DNA from 3 places in the Thioclava sp. NS-SX20 genome. Region 1 is predicted to be linked to each of the others. Evidence: riboswitches for the same ligand, from Rfam matches in the RefSeq annotation. Region 1 holds a riboswitch; each other region holds the start of a gene.
The links. Region 1 has a riboswitch for thiamine pyrophosphate ahead of thiC (phosphomethylpyrimidine synthase ThiC). Riboswitches for the same ligand answer to the same signal wherever they lie in the genome.

Region 1 (5,602 bases):
CGCCGCGAAGCAGCTTGGGACCGTCTCGAAGCAGCCTACGCAAAAGAAGAGCGCGTCGAAGGCGCTATCTTCGGTCGCGTCAAAGGCGGTTTCACCGTGGATCTGGGCGGCGCAGTTGCGTTCCTTCCGGGCTCTCAGGTCGATGTGCGCCCCGTGCGCGATGCCGGCCCGCTGATGGGTCTGAAGCAGCCCTTCCAAATCCTGAAAATGGACCGTCGCCGTGGCAACATCGTTGTGTCGCGCCGTGCGATCCTCGAAGAATCGCGTGCTGAACAGCGTGCCGAAGTCATCGCGAACCTCACCGAAGGTCAGGTTGTCGAAGGCGTGGTCAAGAACATCACCGAATACGGTGCGTTCGTTGATCTGGGCGGCGTTGACGGCCTGCTGCACGTTACCGACATGGCATGGCGCCGTGTGAACCACCCGTCCGAGATCCTGACGATCGGCGAGACCGTGAAGGTCCAGGTTGTCAAGATCAACAAAGACACCCACCGCATCTCGCTGGGCATGAAGCAGCTGCAAGCGGATCCGTGGGATTCGGTCGAAGCGAAGTTCCCGCTGGGTTCGGTGCACTCGGGCCGCGTGACCAACATCACCGATTACGGTGCATTCGTCGAGCTGGAAGCAGGCGTCGAAGGTCTGGTTCACGTGTCCGAAATGTCCTGGACCAAGAAAAACGTCCACCCCGGCAAAATCGTTTCGACGAGCCAGGAAGTCGACGTCATGGTTCTGGAAATCGACACCCAGAAGCGCCGCGTTTCGCTTGGCCTCAAGCAAACCATGCGTAACCCGTGGGAAGTCTTCGCAGAGACCCATCCGGTCGGCACCCAGATCGAAGGCGAAGTCAAGAACATCACCGAATTCGGTCTGTTCATCGGCCTCGACAACGACATCGACGGCATGGTTCACCTGTCCGACCTGTCGTGGGAACAGCGCGGCGAAGACGCGATCCAGAACTACCGCAAAGGCGATATGGTTTCGGCCGTTGTCACCGAAGTGGACATCGAGAAAGAGCGTATCTCGCTCTCGATCAAAGCTCTGGACGCAGACACCTTCTCCGACGCAGTTGACGGCGTGAAGCGTGGTTCGGTGATCACCGTGAACGTGACCGCGATCGAAGATGGCGGCATCGAAGTCGAATATAACGGCATGAAATCCTTCATCCGTCGTTCGGACCTCGCACGTGACCGCGCTGACCAGCGCCCCGAGCGTTTCCAAGTTGGCGATCACGTCGATGTGCGCGTGACCAATGTCGACTCGAAAACCCGTCGTCTGGGCGTCTCGATCAAAGCGCGCGAGATCGCAGAAGAGAAAGAAGCCGTGGAACAGTACGGTTCGTCCGATTCGGGCGCATCGCTGGGCGATATCCTCGGCGCAGCTCTGAAGGGCGAGGAGTAATCCTCCTCTCCGGATCTGGTTTCAGATCTTTACCCCGTCCGGTTGTACCGGGCGGGGTTTTTATTTATAAAAGCTTCACATGTGCAGATTTTGCCCAAGGAAAAGGCATTTGGGGAAGGGAAGACAGGTAAATTTTCGCGCGCAAGGCCGCTTGATCGCTAATCAGGTAGTTATTACAGTGCTTTGCTGTTTGTCATGCCGAAAATTCTGCCTATAGTCAGAACAGCACCGCCAATTCTCGCAGGGGGAATTCTTACATGATCCGGTCCGAGCTGATCGCAAAAATTGCCGAAGATAATCCGCATCTCTTCCAACGCGATGTCGAGAAGATCGTGAATACGATTTTCGAGGAGATCATCGAAGCGATGGCCCGTGGAGACCGGGTCGAGCTGCGCGGTTTCGGTGCCTTTTCCGTCAAGAAACGGGATGCACGCACGGGACGGAACCCGCGCACTGGCGATTCCGTTGATGTCAACGAGAAACATGTCCCGTTCTTCAAGACCGGCAAGCTGTTGCGCGACCGTCTGAACGGGGTGGAGGAAGAATAAACATGATCCGCGCCCTGCGTTACGCCATCCTTGCGATCCTTGCGGTCGTTCTTATCGTCATCGCTCTGTCGAACACGCAGATCGTCACGCTGCGTCTGCTGCCGGAAGAAACGGCAGGGGTGCTGGGATTTGGCTGGTCGTTACAGGTGCCGTTGTTTGTGGCGATCATGACGGGCGTTCTGCTGGGGCTCTTGATCGGCTTCGTGTGGGAATGGGCGCGGGAATACCGCATCCGCTCGCGCGGCGCACAAGAGGCCCGTAAGGCCAAGGCGCTGGAGCGTGAGCTGGGGCATCTCAAGCAGCGCCATGAAGGCCCGCAGGATGATGTTCTGGCGGTTCTGGAGCGCGCGCCCTCGGCCCGCTGATCCTCTATGGCCCCCCGCGTCAAAATCTGCGGTCTTAGCAAGCCCGCCCATGTCGAGGCCGTATCCCGGAGTGGTGCGGCCTATGCTGGTTTTGTCTTCTTCCCGAAGTCGCCGCGCAATGTGACGATTGCTCAGGCGCGCGAGCTGGCGTTGATGGTGCCGCTGGGCGTGGCCAAGGTCGCGCTGGTGGTCAATGCAACAGATGCCGAGCTTGATGCCATCACGGCGCAAGTTCCCCTTGATATGCTCCAGCTTCACGGCAAGGAAACGCCCGAGCGTGTGGCCGAGATACGTGCCCGCTATGGTCTGCCGGTGATGAAGGCTCTGGGCGTGGCCGAGCCTTCGGACCTTGAGGCGATCCCCGCCTATGAGGCCGTGGCCGACCAGATCCTTGTGGATGCCAAAGCCCCGAAAGGGGCCGCTTTGCCCGGCGGTAACGGGCTGTCGTTCGACTGGACGCTGATTGCGGGACGCAAATGGTCCAAGCCGTGGATGCTGGCGGGCGGGCTGACCCCCGAGAATGTCGCCTTGGCGATTGCGCGCACAGGGGCCAATCAGCTGGATGTGTCTTCGGGTGTCGAGTCCGCGCCCGGAGTGAAAGAGGCGTCTCTTATCAAAGACTTCGTTGCGGCGGCGGGCGCTGCCTGAGCGGTTTTGGCCAGCCTTGCACAGCGCCAATCTGTGAATAGCCATTGACGGCGCATCTTATTTCGGCAAATCTCCGGCCCTGTCAGGGGAGTCCCGCCTAAGGGACTGAGAGGCTGATTGGAAGCAATTCCGGTGACGCGACCCTTTGAACCTGACCCAGTTGATGCTGGCGTAGGAAGACCGAAGGGCAATTCCGCATTCCATATCCTATGGGCGGTCCTTTCGGGCCGCTTTGGCCCTTGCGGCCCGCAGTGGCCTATTCCCTCGCAGTTTTTGGTTGGGTCTTTTCGAAAGAGGAGACCGACATGAAAGATATCGTCCCGACGATTACCACCGGCGCGCTGATCGGCTCGCGCAAGGTGCATAAGGAAGGCCAGATCCACGCGCTGCGCGTGCCCATGCGCGAGATCGAGATCTCGAACGAGGAGGCGCTGTGCGTCTATGACAGCTCGGGCCCCTATACCGACCCGCTGGCCGAGATCGACATTACCAAGGGCCTGCCCGAGACCCGTGGCGGCTGGCTGCAGGCGCGCGGCGAGATCGAGGAATATGAGGGCCGCGCCATCACCGATGCCGATAACGGCTTTGCCAAGGGCGACCGCCTCGTGGCGCCGTTCCCCGTGCAGCGTCCGCCGCTGCGCGCGATTGGGGACCGCGCCGTGACGCAGCTCGCCTATGCCCGGGCAGGGGTGATCACCCCCGAGATGGAATTCGTGGCCATCCGCGAGAATGAGGGCCGTATGGCCGCCTATACCCGCGATGGTGACCCGATGGGTGCAAACCTCCCCGATCTGGTGACGCCGGAATTCGTGCGCCAGGAAATCGCGGAAGGCCGCGCGATCATCCCCGCCAATATCAACCACCGCGAGCTTGAGCCGATGATCATCGGGCGCAACTTCAAGGTGAAGATCAACGCCAATATCGGCAATTCGGCGGTGACCTCCTCCATGGAAGAGGAAGTCGAGAAAATGGTCTGGGCGATCCGCTGGGGCGGGGACACGGTGATGGACCTCTCGACGGGGCGCAACATCCACAATATCCGCGACTGGATCATCCGCAACGCGCCGGTGCCGATCGGCACGGTGCCGCTGTATCAGGCGCTGGAAAAGGTGGGCGGCGTGGCCGAGGATCTGACATGGGAGATCTTCCGCGATACGCTGATCGAACAGGCAGAGCAGGGGGTCGATTACTTCACCATCCATGCGGGCGTGCGTCTGCATATGATCCCGATGACCGCCAAACGCGTCACGGGGATTGTCTCGCGCGGCGGCTCGATCATGGCGAAATGGTGCCTGCATCATCACCGCGAAAGCTTCCTTTACGAGCATTTCGAGGAAATCTGCGACATCTGCCGCCGCTATGATGTCAGCTTCTCGCTGGGGGACGGCCTGCGTCCGGGCTCGATTGCCGATGCCAATGACGAGGCGCAATTTGCCGAGCTGCGCACCTTGGGCGAGCTGACCAAGATTGCATGGGCCAAGGATTGTCAGGTGATGATCGAAGGGCCGGGCCATGTGGCCATGCATAAGATCAAGGCCAATATGGACGAGCAGCTCAAGCACTGCCACGAGGCGCCTTTCTATACGCTTGGACCGCTGACCACCGATATCGCGCCGGGCTATGACCATATCACCTCGGCCATTGGTGCTGCGATGATCGGTTGGTTCGGCACGGCGATGCTGTGCTATGTGACGCCCAAGGAACACCTTGGCCTGCCCGACCGTGACGATGTGAAGACGGGGGTGATCACCTATAAGCTGGCCGCCCATGCCGCCGACCTTGCCAAGGGCCATCCGGGGGCGCAGCGGCGCGATGACGCGATCAGCCGTGCGCGGTTTGAATTCCGCTGGGAAGATCAGTTCAACATCGGGCTCGACCCCGATACCGCGCGCGAGATGCATGACGAGACCATGCCCGCGCAGGCGCATAAGGTGGCGCATTTCTGTTCGATGTGCGGGCCGAAGTTCTGTTCGATGAAGATCAGCCATGACATCCGCGCCGAAGCCCAGCGGCAGGAGGGCATGGGCAAGATGGCCGAGAAATTCCGCGAGGGCGGGGCGCTTTACATCCCCGAACCGACCGAAGGCTAACGCCTAAAACTGTGGGCGCAGAAATTTTTGTGCGCCCACAGTGCCGCATTCGAAATATTGCTCTCGTTTTTATGACTGAGGCGCAGGTTTTCTGTGCGCCAGATCACGGCTGCCCGCCTTGCGAAGGCTTCCGTTAGGCGCTAACGCTGCGTTCAGGCCCTTTGGGCATTCTATTTCACGCGGCCACGCAAGGGCGTGATCCGCCAGACGAGACGCAGGAGACGAAAAATGGACTGGACGAAAGTGCTCGCACGCCGCGCGGGCCGGATGAAAGCCTCGGAGATCCGTGAGCTGCTGAAACTTCTCGACCAGCCCGATATCATCTCTTTCGCGGGCGGTATTCCCGACCCCGATCTCTTCCCCAGCGCGGCCTATTCCGACGCTTTTGCCGCCACGATGGCCGATAATAACGGCCATGCGGCGTTGCAATATTCGGTCTCCGAAGGCTATCGCCCGCTGCGCGAATGGCTTGTGGGCGAGATGGAAAAGATCGGCGTGCCCTGTGCCGTTGACAATATCATGATCACCTCCGGTTCGCAGCAGGCGCTGGATT
Region 2 (5,602 bases), on a different replicon from region 1:
CCGCTGCCCCGACCGGCAGGCCAGAACCAACCGCTTGCGCGGCCCGAACAGCGCCATCGTCCGAAGGTCTTCCACGCCCAGCCGATGCGCCTGCGGATGCGCCAGCGGACCTTCCTCCTCGGCGCGCAGATCGATGATCAGATCCTCCGCCGACATCGCTTCGGGAGCAATGAAACGCGGCGCGTATTCGGGTTCGGGCGCGGTGTGGAACACAAAACCGCCAAAGCGCCACGAAACCGCATCAAAGCTGCTGACCCGCCCCAGAGGGCTTTCACCGAAACCGGTCAGCACCGCCAGCGCCATCTGGGCCTGTAACGCGCCGATCACCCCCACAATCGGCCCCAGCACCCCATCCGCAGCACAGCTGCCCAACCGCTGTGGCAGATCGGGAAAGACCGCACGCAGCGAGGGCGCATTGGCACAGAACCCGCCGACATAGCCCTCGGTCCCCACGACCGACGCCGAGATCAGCGGCACACGGTTTTCAAGACACTGGTCCGACAGGATATAGCTGGCCGCGAAACTATCGGCACAATCCAGCACCAGATCGCAGCCTGCCATATGATGCGCGACATTGGCAGGGCTCAACGCCTGCGGCACAGGGTCCAGCACCACGTCGGGGTTGAGATCCGCCATATGGGCCGCCGCGGCCAGCACCTTGGACCGGCCGATATCGCTTTCGCGAAACAGCGTCTGCCGGTGCAGGTTGGAGCGGCTGACATGATCGGCATCCAGCAGGCGGATATAGCCCACCCCCGCGCCCACCAGATAGTGCAGCACCGGCGCCCCCAGCCCGCCAGCCCCCACCACCAGCACCCGCGCCTCCTGCAGCCGCGCCTGTGCCGCCTCTCCGAAGCCCGGCACGGCGATCTGGCGGGCATAGCGGGTCATCGGGTGACCTCCAGCCACTGCCGCAGCCGTGCCTCCGGGTCGGCATTGAGGGTGATATCGGTCACCACCGACACGCAATCCGCCCCTGCCGCAAAGGCCAGAGGCGCGCGTTCCACCGACAGCCCGCCAATGGCCACCAAGGGCACCCCTTGGCACAGCTGCTTCCATCGGGTCAGTGTCTCGACCCCCTGCTGATGCCATTTCATCTTTTTCAGGATCGTCGGCCAGACCGGCCCCAACGCGACATAATCGGGACGCGCCGCCAGAGCGCGCGCCAGCTCGTCCTCGTCATGGGTGGAAAGGCCCAGCTTCAGCCCCGCCGCGCGGATCGCCGCCAGATCGGCGGTCTCAAGGTCTTCCTGCCCCAGATGCAGCCAGTCGCAGCCCAGCTCGATGGCCAGCTCCCAATGGTCATTCACCACCATCTGCGCCCCATGCGCGCGGCACAGGTCACGCCCCTCGGCCAGCAGAGCGCGCAAACGGTCCTGCGGCTGGTCCTTGATCCGCAACTGGACGAATTCCACCCCCAAGGGCAGCGCGCGACGCAGCCAGTCGGGGTGGTCGAAGATGGGATAGAAACGCGGGATCATGCCAGCACCGCCATGCCGATCACCGGCGTCGAGGGCTGGGCCATATCGCGTGGCTCCATCGGGTCCGCCTCATAGGCCAGACGCCCTGCCTCCAAGGCGCGCGCAAACCCTTCGGCCATTTTCACGGGGTCTCCGGCTTTGGCCACCGCCGTGTTCAGAAGCACCGCGTCAAAGCCCATCTCCATCGCGGCGGCGGCATGGCTGGGCAGGCCCAGACCCGCATCGATCACCATCGGCACCTCGGGGAATTGCGCCCGCAGGCTCCGCAGCCCGTAGGGATTGTTCAACCCCAGCCCCGTGCCGATCGGCGCGCCCCACGGCATCAGCACCTCGGCCCCTGCCTCCAAGAGCCTGCCGCCCAAGACGCCATCCTCGGTGGTATAGGGAAACACCTTGAACCCGTCTTGGGCCAGAATGCGGGTGGCCTCCAACAGGCCGAACGGATCGGGTTGCAGCGTGTCGGGATGGCCGATCACCTCCAGCTTGATCCAGTCCGTATCGAACACCTCGCGCGCCATATGGGCGGTGGTCACCGCCTCTTTGACCGAATGGCATCCGGCGGTATTGGGCAGCACGGGCACATCCAGCCCGCGGATCAGCTCCCAGAAGCCCGCGCCCGTGCCCGATCCGGCGGTCTCGCGGCGCAGCGACACGGTGGCAATCCCCGCGCCCGAGGCCGCAAAAGCCTGCGCCAGATCGCGGGGGCTGGGATAGTGCGAGGTGCCCAGCATCAACCGCGATGCCACCTCGGTTCCATAGAAAACCGGCATGTTACCCTCCCTGACGGGGTGCAAGAATTTCCAGACGGTCGCCGTCGCGCAGGGCATGGCCCGTGCGGGCGGCAGAGGCCACGAAGACCTCGTTGACGGCGGTGGCCACGCGGGCCTCGCCATAGCCCAGAACAACCAGCGCCTCGGCCAGTGTCGTGGCCTCGGCCTCGGCGGGGATTCCGTTGACGATCAGGCGCATGGGGCCTCCTGTAGCAGGGGTTCAGACAGCAAAAGTTCCGAGTTTTGCCCGTCCAGCAGATAATCGGCGGCGGTCATCGCCAGCGCGGGTGACATCAGATAGCCATGACGGAACAGCCCGTTGACAAAAACGCGGTCCGCGCCGACCACCACGCGCGGAATGTTATCGGCAAATCCGGGGCGGGCATTGGCCCCAAGCTCCAGCACCTCGGCCTCGGCAAAGGCCGGATGCAGCGCGAAGGCGGCATTGAGCAACTCGACCGTCGAGCGCAGGGTCGATGGTCCGCGGCTGTCGCCTTCCAGCTGTGACGCCCCCAGCATGAAGATCCCGTTGCCCCGTGGCACGATATACAGCGGATAGCGCGGATGCAGCAGCCGCACGGGGCGCGACAGCCCGATCTGCGGGCAGCGCAGCACCACCATTTCCCCGCGCACCCCGCGCAGGGCGGGCAGGTGGTCGCGCGCCTCCAGCCCGCGACAATCGACAAGCCGTCCCTGATGCGGCGCGTCGGGCATGATCTCGACACCCTTGTCCGCAAGCCCCTCGCGCAGGATGGCCAGCGCCACGCGCGGTTCGATATGGGCCTCGGTCCCGAAGAACAGGCCCCGTTCGTGGCGGTCGGCCAGATCGGGTTCCAGCGCGGCAATGCCCGCCGCATCCAGCCAGCAATGGCCATCGGTGCGGCGCGCAAAACGGTCCAGCTCGCGCCGGTCGCGCGCCAGCGTCACCACCAGAGTGCCCCGATGGGTCACCGGCACCCCTGCCTTGGCCCACCAGTCGGCCGCGCGCAGGCCGTGGCGCACCACGATCTCGTCGCTGATCTCGCTTTCGCAATGGGGTGCCAGCATCCCCCCTGCCCACCAGCTACAGCCATGCGGTCCGGGGGCGCCATGCGGGTCGATGATCTGCACCCGTGCCCCGCGCGCGGTCAGTTCCTGCGCGGTGGTCAGCCCGGCCACGCCCGCGCCCAGAATGGTGAAATCGATGCTCATGCCAGAGCCTCCATCGGCCAGATTTCGTGGAAATGATGCACCGGCCCGTGGCCCTGCCCGATCTGCAACCCCTGAGCGGCACGGATCGCGCCCTGCAGCCAGCCATGCGCGCGCGCCACCGCCTGCGGCAGCGGCTGCCCCAGTGCCAGCCCCGCCGCCACGGCCGAGGCCAGCGAGCAGCCCGTGCCATGCGTATGACGCGTTGCACAGCGGGGCGCGGTGAAATAAGAGACCTGCTCGGCCAGAAGAAGATCGGTGCAGACAGGCCCCGTCGCATGCCCGCCCTTCAGAAGCACCGCCTTCGGGCCAAGCGCCCGCAGCGCGCGGGCCTGCGCCTCATCGGCCTCCTGCGCCTCGGGCAGGCCCAGAAGACAGGCGGCCTCGGGCAGGTTCGGGGTCAGCAGGCTTGCCAGCGGCAGCAGGTCGGATGTCAGCGCCGCCACGGCCTCTTTGGCCAGCAGCGCATCACCGGATTTGGCAATCATCACGGGGTCCAGCACCACAGGCCCTGCAAATCCCGCGATCTCTTCGGCCACCACCCGCACCAGCTCGGCCGAGCCCAGCATGCCAATCTTGATCGCATCGGCCCCGATATCGTCCAGGCAGGCGCGGATCTGGGCGCGCAGCATAGAGGGCGACATCAGCACCACATCCGTCACCCCGCGCGTGTTCTGCGCGGTCACGGCGGTGACGGCGCTCATGGCATAGACCCCCAGCGCCGAAGCCGCCTTGAGATCGGCCTGAAGCCCCGCGCCGCCGCCCGAATCCGATCCTGCGATACTGAGAAGTTTCGCGACCATATCCCTTCCTCCAATTTCCCGGCATCTCGGCACGGGCGGAAAAAGGGGATGCAGAAAGGCTGCACCCATCGCTTTGGTTCCGTTCCCTACGCCGATACAAGCCGGATCAGGTTCGATGGGTTGGCGTGACGCCTCTCAGCCCCTCATAGGGGCACCCCAACGGATTTGCGCCAAGCTAGACCTCGCGGCGCAGCGATACAAGAGGTCTTTCAATCGGCCTGCCGCAAGATCCGCGCAGGCCGCACCCGCAGGGGCCGGATCACAAACATCAGATCCGCCAGCAGCGCCGCCGCCATGCCGGTAAACAGGATGACAAGCGCCGGTGTCCACGCCATGTGATAGCCCAGCTCCATCACCTGCGTAAGCACCGCCCAGCCCGCCAGCGCCCCCGCCCCGACAGCCACCAGCCCCGCCACACCGCCAAGGATCAGTGCGCGCAGCAGGAACGCCAGCAGAATACGGCCACGGCTGGCGCCTAGCGTTTTCAACAGCGCCGCCTCCCATGCGCGGCGGGCCTCGCCTGCCGCAGAGGCCCCGATCAGCACGATCACCCCCGTCACCAGCGTCACGCTGGCCGCAAGCGAGGTGGCGCGGGCAATCGCCTGCAACGCCTCGGTCAGGCGGCCAATGGCTTCGCGCACGGGCACGGCGGTGACATTGGGGAAGGCCTGCGCCAGATGCCGCAGGATCTCGGGTTCGGCGGTTTCGGGGGCGTAGAGTGTGGCCAAATGGGTATGCGGCGCGCCCGCCAGAGCCGCAGGGTTGAAGGTGATCACAAAGCCGATCCCCGCCGTCGAGAAATCGACATCGCGCAGCGAGGTGATCGGCGCGGTGATGTCGCGGCCAAGGATATTGACGGTCAGCCTGTCGCCCAGCTTCAGCCCAAGCTCCTGCGCCTCCTTTGCGGCAAAGCTGATCTGCGGCGGGCCTTGATCATCGGGCGCCCAGAACTGGCCCGCCACGATTTTCTCGCGCGGGGTGGCGGCATAGGTCACGCCACGGTCACCGCGCAAGACCCAGTGGTCGGGGCGGCCTTCCCGCGCGGGTTTGCCGTTGATCCGGGTGATCACACCGCGCAGCATGGGCGTGGTCTCGACGCGCTCCACCTGCGGATCGGCCTGCATCTGCGCGGTGAACGGCGCAAGCTGGTCGGGTTGGATGTCCAGCAGGAAAAAGGCCGGTGCCTGTTTTGGCAGGTCGGTCGCAATCGCATTGCGCAGCCCCGCATCCACCTGCCCGATGGCCGACAGGACCGAAAGCCCCAGACCCAGCGACAGCACCACCGGCAGCGCCTCGGAGTTCGGGCCGGAAATCCCCGCCAGCGCCACCCGCAGCGCAGGCGCACCCCGCACGATCCGCT
Region 3 (5,602 bases), on a different replicon from region 1:
ATCGGGGTGCCGGTGGTTTTTCCCTCGAACACGCCCGACAGGATACGCACCGCATCGGGTTCCTTGCGCTGGGTGGTTTCTTTCGACTGGCCCGGACGGCGGCGGTCAAGGAAGACCTGGATGAACTCTTCCGAGATCTCGATCCCCGGAGGGCAGCCATCCACCGTCGCGCCAAGCGCAGGCCCGTGGCTTTCGCCCCAAGTGGTCACGCGGAACAGATGTCCGAAGGTATTATACGACATGAGGCATCTCCCTGTTATGCGCGCCAGATCCGGCAAAAGCTCCTGCGGCGGTCGATTCCAGCCTGCATAAAAGCCCGACACCGATGTAGCAACTGCATCCCCTCTAGGCAATCAGGGCTGAAGATATCATGATGGGCATGCTTGGGTTTTAATGGCCTCGCCCGGGCCGATCACCTATAGGCAGACTGAAAGCATCACAAAGGGGGAGAGTGTTGCATGGTTCATAAACGCGTATCACTGACGACGCAGATCATGGTTGCGATGGGCGCGGGCATCGTTCTGGGGGTCATTTTCAACCAGATCCAATCCGGTTTCATTTCGACCTATATCACCGGCGGCCTTCTCGCGATGATCGGGAAGATGTTTGTCAACGCGCTGAAAATGCTGGTGGTGCCGCTGGTCTTCTTCTCGCTGATCTGCGGCGTGACAGGGATCGGCGATATCCGCGTGCTGGGGCGTGTTGGCGGCAAAAGCTTCGGGCTTTATATCGTGACCACCGCCATCGCCATCGCCATCGCCATTCTCATCGCCAAGATTGTCGGGCCGGGCCAAGGCTTCACAATGGAGGGCATCGACACCTCGGGCATTAGTGCCAAAACGGCCCCTTCGGTCTGGGATGTCTTCGCCTCGATCGTGCCGACCAATCCGGTTCAGGCCTTTGCCAGCGGCGAGATGTTGCAGATCATCTTCTATACCATCGTGCTGGGCGTGGCAGTGCTGATGCTGGGCGAGAAATCGGATAAATTCGTCGAGGGCTGTGAATATATGAACGAGGTGATGATGAAGATCGTCTCCATCGTCATGGCCTTCGCGCCTTTGGGCGTGTTCTGCCTGATCACCAAGACCTTCGCAGAACAGGGGATCGACCTGTTCCTGCCGGTGCTGGCCTATGTGCTGACCCTGACCGGCGCGCTTCTGCTGCACCTGTTTGTCACGCTGATGGTGATCTTGAAGCTGTTCTCGGGGCTGAGCCCGATCACCTTCATTCGCAAGATCCGTCCGGCACAGATCTTCGCCTTCTCGACCGCCTCCTCGAATGCCACCATTCCGGTGACCCTGCGCTGCGTGACCGAGCGTATGGGCGCGCGCAATTCGGTGGCGTCGTTCTGCATTCCTTTCGGGGCCACGATCAACATGGACGGCACCGCGATCATGCAGGGTGTGGCTACGGTCTTTCTGGCCAATGTCTACGGCATCGATCTGGGGCTGACCGGCTACCTGACCGTGATCGCTATGGCGGTTCTGGCCTCGATCGGCACCGCAGGCGTGCCCGGCGTGGGGCTTGTCATGCTGACGATGGTGCTGGGACAGGTCGGCCTGCCGATCGAGGGCATCGCGCTGATCTTGGGCGTTGACCGGCTGATGGATATGATCCGCACCGCCGTCAATATCACAGGGGATGCCGTGGTGACCGCCATTGTGGCCAAAACCGAAGGCCAGCTTGACATCGCCACCTACGAGAACCCTCTTGCAGGCACCGCGGATGACGATCTGGGCATCGACCCCGCCGCCGAAGAGAAACTGGCCCATCTGGCCCGCCCGCATTAAGCGGCGCGCTCCGGTTTGAACGGCCAGTACGACACGGCAGGGGGCGCTTGCCCGAATGCGGCCCCTGCACTAGAACAGCCCTATCACCTCGGGGTGCCGGTTTGGTCCGGCTGAGATGCCAAAGGCGAACCCGTCGAACCTGAACCGGCTAGCACCGGCGGAGGGAAGGTCACGGGACTGTCGCGCCCTCCTTCCCCTGCGTATTGGAGGAGCATAGATGAAACGACCCCTTACGGCCCTTCGCCTTGTGGCGGGCACAGCCCTTCTGGCAGCCACGACCGGCGGCGCTCAGGCCGAAGACCTGCCCGTTCTCACGGTCTATGCGCCCGATTATTTCACCTCGGAATGGGGTCCCGGCCCGCAGATCGAAAAAGGGTTCGAGGCCAGATGCGGCTGCGACCTGCAATTCGTGGCCGGTGACGTGCTTTCGCGCCTCATGCTCGAAGGCGACAAGACCAAAGCGGATATCGTGATCGGCCTCAATACCGACCAGACCGCCCGTGCCCGCAAGACCGGCCTCTTCGCGCCCTCGCATGAAGACAATTCGCGCCTGACCCTGCCGATCAAATGGACCGATGACACCTTCATCCCGTTCAACTGGGGCGAAACCGCCTTTGTCTATGACAAGACCAAGCTGAAAAACCCGCCGAAAAGCTTCGAGGAACTGCTGGATGCCCCCGATGATCTGAAGATCGCCATCCAGGACCCGCGCTCGTCCGTTTCGGGGCTGGCGCTGCTGCTTTGGGTCAAGGCCGTCTATGGCGATCGCGCGCCCGAAGCATGGGCCAAGCTCAAACCCAAAGTGCTGACCGTGACCCCCGGCTGGTCGGAAAGCTACGGCCTCTTCACGGATGGAGAGGTGGATATGGTGCTGTCCTATACCACATCGCCGGCCTATCACATCATCGCCGAGCATGATGACACCAAAGCCGCCGCGATCTTCCCGGAAGGCCATTATTTCATGGCCGAGCTGGTGGGACAGCTGAAAACCTCCAAACATCCCGAACTGGCACAGGATTTCATGGATTACGTGCTGTCGGATGATTTCCAGGGGATGATCGCCACCGCCAACTGGTCCTATCCGGCCATCATCAAAGAAGGCTTCCTGCCGCCCGAATTCGCCAGCCTGCCGCGCCCGAACAAGACCATCTTCTATAGCGAAGACGAGGCCGAGGCCCTGCGCCAGCCCGCACTGGACGAATGGCTCGCCGCGTTCCGCTGATTGCGGCTTGCGTCGCTCTGGTCCCCGCGCTTCTGGTGCTGGGGCCGATCCTGATGACCGCCCTGCACGGGGGCGGTCTTACGGGGTTGCGCGGGTCGGACCTGCAGGCGCTGTGGTTCACACTCTGGCAGGCGGCGGCGTCGGCGCTGATCTCCTGTGTGCTGGCGGTGCCTCTGGCGCGGGCGCTTGCGCGGCGGCGGTTTATCGGGCGCAGCGTGCTGATCACCGCACTTGGTGCGCCCTTCATCCTGCCGGTCATCGCCGCCATTCTGGGACTGCTGGCGGTCTTCGGCCGTAGCGGGCTGCTCAATCAGGCGCTCGGCGCGCTCGGTCTGCCGACAATAACCATCTATGGCGCGCATGGGGTCATTCTGGCCCATGTGTTCTTCAACCTGCCACTGGCCACCCGCATGGTGCTGCAAGGCTGGCAGGCCATCCCCGCCGAACGCCTGCGCCTTGCCATGATGCTGGATTTCGACGGCCCCGCCCGACGCCGCCACATCGAAACCCCGATGCTGCGCGCCACCCTGCCCGGCGCCTTCATCGCCATCTTCCTCGTCTGTCTGGGCAGCTTCGCCGTTGCGCTGACCTTGGGCGGAGGCCCCTCTGCCACCACGGTCGAGCTGGCCATCTACCAAGCGTTCCGCTTCGATTACGATACAGGCCGCGCCGCAAGCCTCGCGCTGGTGCAGGTCGCGCTCTGCGTGCTGGCCGTGGGGATCGGGGCCAAGATCTCGGCCCCCACGGGCTTCGGCGCAGGGCTGGACCGCCCACCCCTCTATGGCCCGTCAAGCCTCTGGCAACGGTCGGGCGATGCAGCCATCATCGTCCTTGCCGCACTGTTTCTTCTGCTGCCCATCGGTTTGATCCTCTGGCGTGGCCTGCCCGCCTTTCCGGCCCTGCCCCTTATGGTCTGGAAAGCCGCGGCCACCTCGCTGACCATCGCACTCGGCTCCACCGTGCTGGCGCTGGCATTGGCCCTCCCTCTGGCACTGGCGGCCCCGCGCCATCGCTGGGCGGAAGGCTCCGCCATGCTGCCACTGGCCGCCTCGGGGCTGGTGCTGGGCACAGGACTTTTCCTGCTGATCCAGCCCTTTGCCGCACCGACAAGCCTCCTCGTGCCTGTCACACTGGTGGTCAACGCCACGCTGTCCCTGCCCTTCATCACCCGCCTTCTGCTGCCCGAAATCCAATCCCTGCAAGCCGATTACGACCGGCTCGCCACGTCCTTGGACCTAAGCGGATGGGCCAAATTGCGGCGGCTCACCCTGCCCCGCCTCGCCCGTCCCTTGGGCTTTTCCGCAGGGCTGGCCTGCGCCTTCTCGATGGGCGATCTGGGTGTCATCACCCTCTTCTCCGATGGCCAGACCCGCACCCTGCCGCTGGCGATCTTCCAGCTGATGGGCAGCTACCGGCTGGATCAGGCCGCCGCCGCCGCCACATTGCTTCTGACACTCACCTTCGGGCTCTTCGCCCTTTTCGACCGGATCGGACATCATGCTGACCCTCGATAACCTGCGCCTGACGCAAAACGACTGGCACCTCGAGGCCAACCTGAGCATCGAACAAGGCCAGCATACCGCACTGATCGGGCCTTCGGGCGCGGGCAAATCCACCCTGCTTGCCGCCATTGCCGGCCTCTTCGCGCCGGAACGGGGACGTGTGCTCTGGCAGGGGCAGGATCTTGTCCAGATCCCGCCGGGCAAACGCCCGCTCTCGATCCTGTTTCAGGACCAGAACCTGTTCCCCCATCTCAGCATCGCGCAAAATCTCGGCCTCGGAATCTCGCCGCGCCTGCGCCTCTCGCCCGAAGATCACCAGCGCATCGAAAACGTCCTTGCCGCCACGGGCCTGCAGGATCTGGGCACCCGCCGCCCCGCCGAACTCTCGGGCGGTCAGCAAAGCCGCGCAGCCCTTGCCCGCGCGCTCCTGCGCAACCGCCCCCTCCTCCTCCTCGACGAGGCCTTCGCAGCCCTCGGCCCCGCATTGAAGACCGAGATGCTCCACCTCACCGAAACCCTCGCCAGACACCATGATTTCACCATCCTCATGGTCACCCATGACCCCGAAGATGCGCAAAAACTCTGCCCGCAAACGATCCTTGTGGCCGACGGCCACGCCGAGCCACCACAGCCCACAAAGGGCCTCCTGTCACACCCCCCCGAAGCGCTCCGCCGCTATCTCGGCACGCCTGCTTCCAGCTGCTAGAAATATCCTCAGGGGGTGAATTTGCGGGAAACGCAAAGAGGGGGCGCGAGCGCCCCCTGCTTCCCGTCGACAGAGACCGACCTCAGTATTGCACGACCGCGCGGATCGACTTGCCCTCATGCATCAGGTCGAAGCCGTGGTTGATCTCCTCCAGCTTCAGAACATGGGTGATCATCGGATCAATCTCGATCTTGCCATCCATATACCAGTCAACGAATTTCGGCACGTCGGTCCGGCCCTTGGCACCCCCAAAGGCGGTGCCCTTCCAGACGCGGCCGGTGACCAGCTGGAACGGGCGGGTCGAAATCTCGGCCCCTGCCGGCGCCACGCCGATAATCACCGACACACCCCAGCCACGATGCGAACATTCCAGCGCATCGCG

Region 2: linked by a shared signal. The riboswitch ahead of thiD (bifunctional hydroxymethylpyrimidine kinase/phosphomethylpyrimidine kinase) and the one ahead of thiC (phosphomethylpyrimidine synthase ThiC) in region 1 are both predicted to bind thiamine pyrophosphate.
Region 3: linked by a shared signal. The riboswitch ahead of thiB (thiamine ABC transporter substrate binding subunit) and the one ahead of thiC (phosphomethylpyrimidine synthase ThiC) in region 1 are both predicted to bind thiamine pyrophosphate.

Annotation. Positions count from the first base shown of each region.
Region 1 covers NZ_JBXXRY010000002.1:8,365-13,966, forward strand. The annotation lists gene rpsA (30S ribosomal protein S1) at 1-1,398, shown strand, start outside; gene ihfB (integration host factor subunit beta) at 1,656-1,946, shown strand; gene AC2ISB_RS13765 (lipopolysaccharide assembly protein LapA domain-containing protein) at 1,949-2,311, shown strand; gene AC2ISB_RS13770 (phosphoribosylanthranilate isomerase) at 2,318-2,959, shown strand; TPP riboswitch at 3,034-3,154, shown strand; gene thiC (phosphomethylpyrimidine synthase ThiC) at 3,265-5,049, shown strand; gene AC2ISB_RS13780 (aminotransferase-like domain-containing protein) at 5,278-5,602, shown strand, end outside.
Region 2 covers NZ_CM170816.1:2,290,116-2,295,717, forward strand. The annotation lists gene AC2ISB_RS11225 (ThiF family adenylyltransferase) at 1-891, opposite strand, end outside; gene AC2ISB_RS11230 (thiamine phosphate synthase) at 888-1,481, opposite strand; gene AC2ISB_RS11235 (thiazole synthase) at 1,478-2,251, opposite strand; gene thiS (sulfur carrier protein ThiS) at 2,253-2,450, opposite strand; gene AC2ISB_RS11245 (FAD-dependent oxidoreductase) at 2,441-3,442, opposite strand; gene thiD (bifunctional hydroxymethylpyrimidine kinase/phosphomethylpyrimidine kinase) at 3,439-4,242, opposite strand; TPP riboswitch at 4,309-4,411, opposite strand; gene AC2ISB_RS11255 (ABC transporter permease) at 4,452-5,602, opposite strand, start outside.
Region 3 covers NZ_CM170816.1:2,253,285-2,258,886, forward strand. The annotation lists gene aroC (chorismate synthase) at 1-242, opposite strand, end outside; gene AC2ISB_RS11050 (dicarboxylate/amino acid:cation symporter) at 459-1,790, shown strand; TPP riboswitch at 1,870-1,973, shown strand; gene thiB (thiamine ABC transporter substrate binding subunit) at 2,008-3,012, shown strand; gene AC2ISB_RS11060 (thiamine/thiamine pyrophosphate ABC transporter permease ThiP) at 2,991-4,526, shown strand; gene AC2ISB_RS11065 (thiamine ABC transporter ATP-binding protein) at 4,510-5,220, shown strand; gene AC2ISB_RS11070 (S-(hydroxymethyl)glutathione dehydrogenase/class III alcohol dehydrogenase) at 5,303-5,602, opposite strand, start outside.